DNA from 2 places in the Pantoea sp. X-Soil-ISGK-285 genome. Region 1 is predicted to be linked to the other one. Evidence: predicted binding sites of a transcription regulator. Region 1 holds the regulator's gene; the other holds the start of a gene.
What was found. Region 1 encodes PhoB, which activates phosphate uptake and scavenging genes when phosphate is short. Its sites were predicted from a motif close to CTGTCATAAAACTGNCNNAT; they were not measured.
Positions count from the first base shown of each region.

Region 2: a site for PhoB is predicted at 2,721-2,740, ahead of pstS (phosphate ABC transporter substrate-binding protein PstS). Genes of this name have one in related genera too.

Region 1 is NZ_AP035938.1:973,810-978,023, reverse strand. It holds gene phoR (phosphate regulon sensor histidine kinase PhoR) at 1-1,056, opposite strand, end outside; gene phoB (phosphate response regulator transcription factor PhoB) at 1,071-1,760, opposite strand; gene sbcD (exonuclease subunit SbcD) at 1,958-3,157, shown strand; gene AC6I8B_RS04455 (AAA family ATPase) at 3,154-4,214, shown strand, end outside.
Region 2 is NZ_AP035938.1:12,696-16,909, reverse strand. It holds gene pstA (phosphate ABC transporter permease PstA) at 1-525, opposite strand, end outside; gene pstC (phosphate ABC transporter permease PstC) at 522-1,484, opposite strand; gene pstS (phosphate ABC transporter substrate-binding protein PstS) at 1,572-2,615, opposite strand; gene glmS (glutamine--fructose-6-phosphate transaminase (isomerizing)) at 2,781-4,214, opposite strand, start outside.

The DNA of each region.
Region 1 (4,214 bases):
GAAGATAGCCCCCTGTTTGCCGCGCAGCCAGCTGATATCAATTCGCGTGCCATCCGGTGTGTGGTTTACCGCGTTGTAAACCAGATTGGAGATGGCGCTGCGCAGCTGTTCATCGTTGCCGAACACTTTCAGATGGGGATCGGTATGGAAATGGATGTCGTGACGGCCGCCACTCAGCGTTGCCGCCTCATGCTGCAGCAGTTTCAGCATCACCGGCACATCGACCTTCTCTTTCAGATCGATCGCGGGCGCGGCTTCAATGCGCGACAGCGTCAGCAGCTGTTTGACCAGGCTGTCCATGCGGCGCGTCTGCTCCGACATGGTGTGCAGCGCTTTGCTGCGCGAAGGCTCGCTCATCACCGAGTCGTTCATCATCTCCAGATAGCCCTGCAGCACCGTGAGCGGTGTGCGCAATTCATGGCTGACGTTGGCAAAGAAGTTGCGGCGCGCCCCTTCCAGCTGATGCATCTGCGTGACATCACGCGCCACCAGCAGCCACTGCCCTTCGCTGTAGGGCATGACGCGGAACTCCATATGAAGTTTGTTGTTCAGCACCAGCGTCAGCGGCTTGTCGAAATCGCGCTGGCGAAGATAGCGCGAGAACTCCGGATAACGGAGCAGATTGAGGATATTCTGGCCATTATCTTCCGGCCAGCGCAGACCCAGGTGCTGCTGCGCCAGGCCGTTACACCAGAAAATGGTGCCCTCTTCGGTGGTCAGGATCACCGCATCCGGCAGCGACTCGGCACCGCTGCGGAAACGCTTAATCAGATTGCCCAGTTCACGCCGTCGCCGCCGGTTGCGGAGCTGCATCTGGTAAAGACCATAAAACAGCGGTTCCCAGCTGGCACGCCCGGCCGGTGGCGTCATGGTGCGGTCGATCCACAGCCAGTGCGACAGCCGCATCAGATTGTGAAAATGCCACAACAGCACCGTCAGCACGCTCAGCAGCAGCCACCAGGGCAGACCGCCGAACAGCAGGCCCAGCAGCACTGCGGGCAGACAGACCAGCAGCAGTTCTGTCAGTAATCTCTTCCAGGAGAGGCGTTCCAGCACGGTTAAGGCTCCGTTTAGTAGCGGGCAGAGAAACGATACCCTGTTCCGCGAACGGTTTGTACCATGCGATCGTGGCCGGACACTTCCAGCGCTTTACGTAAACGGCGGATGTGAACATCGACAGTACGATCTTCCACATACACATTGGTGCCCCAGACGTGGTTCAGCAGCTGTTCGCGGCTGTAAACGCGTTCCGGGTGGGTCATAAAGAAGTGCAGCAGCTTATATTCGGTGGGACCCATCTCCAGCGGCGTGGTTTCGGACATCACGCGATGTGAGGAGGGATCCAGACTCAGCCCCTGCATCTCAATCACCTCTTCCACGGCCATCGGCGAAATACGGCGCATCACCGCTTTGATCCTCGCCATCAGCTCTTTAGGTGAAAAGGGTTTGGTAATGTAATCATCGGCACCCACTTCCAGGCCGCGCACCCGATCCTCCTCTTCGCCGCGCGCGGTGAGCATCATCACCGGGATATCGCGTGTCATCGCCTCGCGTTTCAGATGTTTGATAAACTGAATACCGCTGCCACCGGGTAACATCCAGTCCAGCAAAATCAGATCGGGCCAGGGTTCAATCAGCTTGCCAACGGCGCTGTCATAATCTTCCGCCTCGATTGGCTGATAGTCGTTCTGCTCCAGAACAAAACACAACATTTCACGGATGGGGGCTTCATCCTCCACAACCAAAATGCGCTTAGCCATTATTACTCCTGCTGATTATGACGGATGTCACTGAGATTCGCGGCGCCATTATGCGTCAGATTTGTGACACTTTTATGAAAAACATAACCTGCCTGTAACCTCACTGGTAATCATTTATGACAGCGCAGCGACAATTTTTTGCTTTGGCCGCAGAGCCAGTATAATCGCCGGGCGAATCACAACGGCAGGGACTCATCATGCGCATCATTCATACTGCGGACTGGCATCTGGGGCAGTTCTTCTACAACAAAAGTCGGGCAGCCGAACATCAGGCATTTCTCGACTGGCTGTTGATCCAGATTGAACAGCATCAGGTGGATGCGTTGATCATCGCAGGCGATCTGTTTGATACCGGTACACCGCCCAGCTACGCCCGCGAAATGTTCAACCGCTTTGTGGTGGCGCTGCAGCCCAGCGGCTGTCAGCTGATTGTGCTGGCGGGCAACCACGATTCCGTTGCCACGCTGAATGAGTCGCGTGAGCTGCTCGCCTGTCTCAATACCCGGGTGATCGCCACCCCGCAGGAGAAGGATGATGTGCTGCTGCTCAACACCCGCCAGGGCGAGCCGGGCGCGCTGCTGTGTGCGATTCCCTATCTGCGGCCGCGCGATATCCTGCGCAGCCGGGCGGGTCAGTCGGGACGCGACAAGCAGACCTCGCTGCTGGAAGCGATCGCCCACCACTATCAGCAGCGATTCACCGCCGCCCAGGCGCTGGGCCATGCACTGCCGATTATCGCCACCGGCCATCTCACCACCGTCGGCGTCAGCCAGAGCGATTCGGTGCGCGACATCTATATCGGGACGCTGGATGCCTTCCCGGCCAGCGTGTTTCCCGCGGCTGACTATATCGCACTGGGGCATATTCATCGCGCCCAGCGCGTCGCGGGCAGCGAGCATATCCGCTACAGCGGCTCACCGATTCCGCTGAGCTTTGACGAGCTGGGCACAGAAAAAAGCGTCTTCCTGCTGGAACTCACCACCAGCGGCCTGCAATCGGTCACGCCGCTGGTGGTGCCACAGGCGCAGCCGATGCAGGTGCTGAAAGGATCGCTGGCGCAGATTGCAGAACAGTTAAATGCCTTCAGCACGGCAGAGCAGGAGAAGCCGACCTGGCTCGACATCGAAGTCACCACCCAGGAGTACCTCAGCGATCTGCAGCGTCAGGTAGAAACCCTGACCGCCACGCTGCCGGTCGAAGTCCTGTTGCTCCGCCGCAGCCGTGAACAGCGACAACAGAGCCTGGCGCGGCTCGACAACGAAACCCTGAGTGAGCTGAAGGTGGAGGAGGTCTTTGCCCGCCGGCTGGCGCTGGATGAGGAGCTGCAACCAGAGCAAATCGCCGAGATGACCACCCTGTTCCGCCAGACGCTGGCCGCCATGGAAGAGACCCAATGAAGATCCTCACGCTACGGTTCAAAAACCTCAATGCCCTGCGCGGTGAATGGTTCATCGATTTTCGCGCCGAACCTTTCGCCAGCAACGGCCTGTTCGCCATTACCGGTGCCACCGGCGCCGGTAAAACCACCCTGCTGGACGCCATCTGCCTGGCGCTCTATCACCAGACTCCGCGCCTGGGCGCGATTTCACAGAGCCAGAATGCGCTGATGACCCGCGACTGTGCCGAATGTCTGGCCGAGGTGGAGTTTGAGATCAAAGGAGAAGCCTGGCGCGCCTTCTGGAGCCAGAACCGCGCGCGCGGCACTGCCGACGGCAAACTTCAGGCACCGCGCGTTGAGCTGGCACGCTGCGCCGACAACATCATTGTTGCCGATAAAGTCGGTGACAAGCTGAAGCTGATCGAAACCCTCTCCGGGCTCGATTTTGAAAGGTTTACCCGCTCGATGATGCTGTCACAGGGCCAGTTCGCCGCCTTTCTCAACGCCAAAGCCAGTGAGCGCGCGGAACTGCTTGAGGAGCTGACCGGCACCGAGATTTACGGTCTGATTTCCGCCGCCATCTACGAGCGCCACAAAGAGGCAAAAACCCAGCTGGATCTGCTGCGCAGCCAGGCGGGAGCGATGGCGCTGCTGGATAGCGACGCACGCGCCGCGCTGCAACAGCAGCTCACCGATCTGACCGATGCGGAACAGCAGCTCAGCGCGCACTATCAGCAGGCGCAGCAACAGCAGCAGTGGCAACAGCAGGCGCAGCAGTTACAGCAGGAAGATGCGCAGGCTGACGTCGCGCTGCAGCAGGCCCAGGCTGCATCCCAGGCGGCAGAGGCCGATCGTCAGCGTCTTGCACGCAGCGAACCGGCTGAAAAGCTGCGGGTAAAACTGCAGCAGCGCGATGCGTTACGCACCGAACAGCAGCAGGTCGTGAGCCGCTGTCAGCAACTCACGGCGGCGCAGCAGCAGGCGCAGAGCCAACAGCAGCAGCATCAACAGCACTACGCGACGACCCAAAGTGCCCGCCAGCAGGCGCTGCAGGAACAGCAGCAGCAGGAAAGTCT
Region 2 (4,214 bases), 960 kb from region 1:
CATGTTTTCGGTGGTACGAATCACAATCGGCACCTGCAGCAGCGCCAGCGCAATCACCCCGGCCCAGCCGGAGAAGTGCTGCATCTGCGATACCACAAGGGTGTAGACGAACAGGCCGACCACAATCGAGGGTGCCGAAAGCAGAATGTCGTTAATAAAGCGGATCACTTCTGCCAGTGGCGACTTGCGCCCATATTCCGCCAGATAGATACCCGCCATGATGCCCAGCGGTGTGCCGAAGAAGGTAGACCAGAAAATCAGTAATCCGCTGCCCGCCAGGGCGTTAGCCAGCCCGCCGCCTGCGGTATTGGGTGGTGGCGTTGATTCAGTGAACAGGGACCAGGAGAGCCCATCCACGCCGCGCGATACGGTGGTGAACAGGATCCACACCAGCCAGAACAGGCCAAAAGCCATGGTCAGCAGCGACAGCGTCAGCGCAATTTTATTTTTAGTGCTGCGCCAGGACTGCATTTTACGGCGTGATGCGTCCAGTTCGGCGCGCGCCTGAATTTCAATTGTGGTCATGAGCGCGCTCCTTCACTTTTCGCCAGCCGCATAATCATCAGCTTTGAAATCGCCAGCACGATAAAGGTAATCACAAACAGGATCAGTCCCAGCTCCATCAGCGCGGCGACGTGCACGCCCGATTCCGCTTCAGCGAACTCGTTGGCCAGCGCCGAGGTGATGCTGTTACCCGGCATAAACAGCGACGGGCTGTCGAGCTGGTAGGTGTTGCCGATAATAAAAGTCACCGCCATGGTTTCACCCAGCGCACGACCCAGTCCGAGCATCACACCGCCAATCACGCCATTTTTGGTAAAGGGCAGTACGATGCGCCAGATCACTTCCCAGGTGGTGCAGCCGATGCCGTAGGCTGACTCTTTCATCATCACCGGGGTCTGCTCAAAGACGTCGCGCATCACCGAGGCGATATAAGGGATGATCATGATCGCCAGAATCACACCCGCCGCGAGGATGCCGATACCGAAAGCGGGGCCGGAGAAAAGCTCGCCGACAATCGGAATGCCCGATAGCACGTCATTGACCGGTGTCTGGAAGTATTCGGCAAACAGCGGCGCGAAAACAAACAGACCCCACATGCCATAAACAATACTGGGAATGGCCGCCAGCAGCTCAATGGCGGTGCCCAGCGGGCGACGCAGCCAGCCTGGCGCGAGTTCGGTCAGGAACAGCGCGATACCAAAACTCACCGGTACTGCGATAATCAGGGCAATAATGGAGGTCACAAGGGTGCCGTAGATCGGTACCAGTGCACCAAATTGTTCGTTGGGCGCATCCCAGGTTTTGGTCCACAAAAAGGCGAAACCAAACTTCTGGATGCTGGGCCACGAGGAGATGATCAGGGAGACAATAATGCCGCCCATCAGTAACAGGACAATCAGCGCAGCCAGCCTGACCAGCGCGCCAAAAATTCTGTCACCTTGTTTGCCTGGGGCTTTGAATGCCGGCTTCGTTGCAGCCATAGAAGTCTCAGTCTTCAGAAGTTATCAGGACGGCATGACGCCGCCCGTTGAGTCTGACCGGACTGCTGTCCGGTCAGGGTCGGTCAATTACTGATAAAGCGCTTTACCAGAACTGTCTTTGATGTTGGCTTTCCAGGCGGCGCGAATCTGTTCAGTCACGCTCTCTGGCAGCGCAGCATAATCCAGCGCTGTGGCGGTTTTGCTGCCGCTTTTGTAAGCCCAGTCGAAGAATTTCAGTACTTCAGCGCCTTTGGCCGCATTAGCCTGATCTTTGTAGATCAGAATAAAGGTGGTTGACGAGATTGGCCAGGCATCAGCGCCCTTCTGGAAGGTCAGATCCTGCGCGAACGATTTGCTCCAGTCAGCGCCTTTCGCGGCATTACTGAAGCTGGTTTCGCTTGGGGCGACCGCTTTGCCATCGGCATCGATCAGTTTGGTGTAGGTCAGGTTGTTCTGTTTGGCGTAGGCGTACTCCACGTAGCCGATTGAACCCGGCAGACGCTGAACAAACGCGGCGACGCCGTCGTTGCCTTTGCCGCCCAGACCGACCGGCCAGTTAACGGTGTTACCTTTACCAATTTTGCTGTTCCAGTCCGGGTTCACTTTCGCCAGATAGCTGGTGAAGACGAACGAGGTGCCTGAACCGTCAGCGCGACGTACTACGTTGATGTTGGTCTCTGGCAGTTTCACGCCTGGGTTAAGTTTGGCAATCGCCGGGTCGTTCCACTTTTTGATGGTGCCGAGGTAGATATCACCGACGGTTTTGCCATCCAGCGTCAGCTGACCTGACTTGATACCCGGCAGGTTAACCGCCAGTACCACGCCACCGATCACGGTAGGGAACTGGAACAGGCCATTTTTCTGCAGATCTTCATCTTTCATTGGCGCATCGGACGCACCGAAATCGACGGTTTTAGCGATGATCTGTTTCACGCCGCCAGATGAACCAATACCCTGGTAGTTAACTTTGCTACCGGTGGCTTTTTGATATTCTGCTGCCCACTTGGCATAAACCGGCGCCGGGAACGTCCCGCCTGCGCCAGTGAGATCGGTTGCCGCAAAAGCAGATACCGCGCTTACGGCGAAGGTGGTGGCGAGGATTCGGGCTACGGTGCTACGCATCAGTGTCATATTCCCTCCAGGGGAGAAAAGTCAGGCTTGGGGCCGTTTTAGTAAGAATCTGTGATTGCTGCAGGAGGGAAAATAGGACAGTTTGATGACAGTGAAATGTACGAAATATGACAGTTATATGACAGAGGACCAGAGCAAAGTGGGCCCGCGACGGGGCCCACCCGGTTATTCCACAGTAACCGATTTTGCCAGGTTACGTGGCTGATCGACGTCGGTCCCTTTGATCAGGGCGACGTGATAGGAGAGTAACTGTAGCGGCACCGTGTAGAAGATGGGCGCAATGACCTCTTCGACATGCGGCAACGGGATGATCTTCATGCCGTCACTGTCGCTGAAGCCCGCATCCTGATCGGCAAAGACATAGAGCAGGCCGCCGCGTGCGCGTACCTCTTCGATGTTGGATTTGAGCTTCTCCAGCAGTTCGTTGTTAGGTGCTACCACGATCACCGGCATGTCCGCATCAATCAGCGCCAGCGGGCCATGTTTCAGCTCGCCTGCGGCGTAGGCTTCCGCATGAATGTAGGAGATCTCCTTGAGCTTCAGCGCCCCTTCCATGGCAATCGGATATTGATCGCCACGCCCCAGGAACAGCGCGTGATGCTTGTCAGAGAAGCCTTCCGCCAGATTCTCAATCAGCTTATCCTGCGCCAGCATCTGCTCAATCCGGTTCGGCAACGCCTGCAGTGCATGAACGATCTCATGCTCAGTCTCGGCTGACATCCCTTTCAGACGGCCCAGTTTCGCCACCAGCATCAGCAGCACCGCTAACTGGGTGGTGAACGCTTTGGTAGAGGCGACGCCAATTTCGGTGCCCGCTTTGGTCATCAGTGCCAGGTCAGATTCCCGCACCAGTGACGAACCGGCTACGTTGCAGACCGCCAGCGAGCCCAGGTAGCCCAGCTCTTTAGAGAGACGCAGCGCCGCCAGAGTATCTGCCGTTTCACCCGACTGCGACAGGGTGATCAGCAGGCTGTTTTTGCGAACGGCTGATTTGCGGTAGCGGAACTCCGAGGCAATCTCGACATCACAGGGCAGGTTTGCCAGCGACTCAAACCAGTAGCGTGACACCATGCCGGAGTTGTAGGAGGTGCCGCAGGCGATAATCTGGATATGCTCAACCTGGCTCAGCAGCGCTTCTGCGCCCGCGCCCAGTTCGCTGAGATCAACCTGACCCTGGCTGAACCGACCGCTCAGGGTGCTTTTCAGCGCCATGGGCTGTTCGTAGATCTCTTTCTGCATGTAGTGACGGTAAATGCCTTTGTCACCGGCATCATATTGCAGGTTCGACTCGATCTCGGCACGGGTCACGGTGTTGCCTTCACGGTCGATCACCGTGACATCGCGACGGCTGATTTCGGCGATATCACCCTCTTCCAGATAGATGAACCGACGGGTCACCGGCAGCAGGGCCAGCTGATCCGAGGCGATAAAGTTTTCGCCCATGCCACGACCAATCACCAGCGGGCTGCCGGAACGGGCCGCCACCAGCAGTGACGGATCGCGGCTGTCCATGATCACCATGCCATAGGCACCGCGCAGCTGCGGAATCACACGCAGTACGACTTCACGCAGCGAACCGCCCTGCTTCTGCTCCCAGTG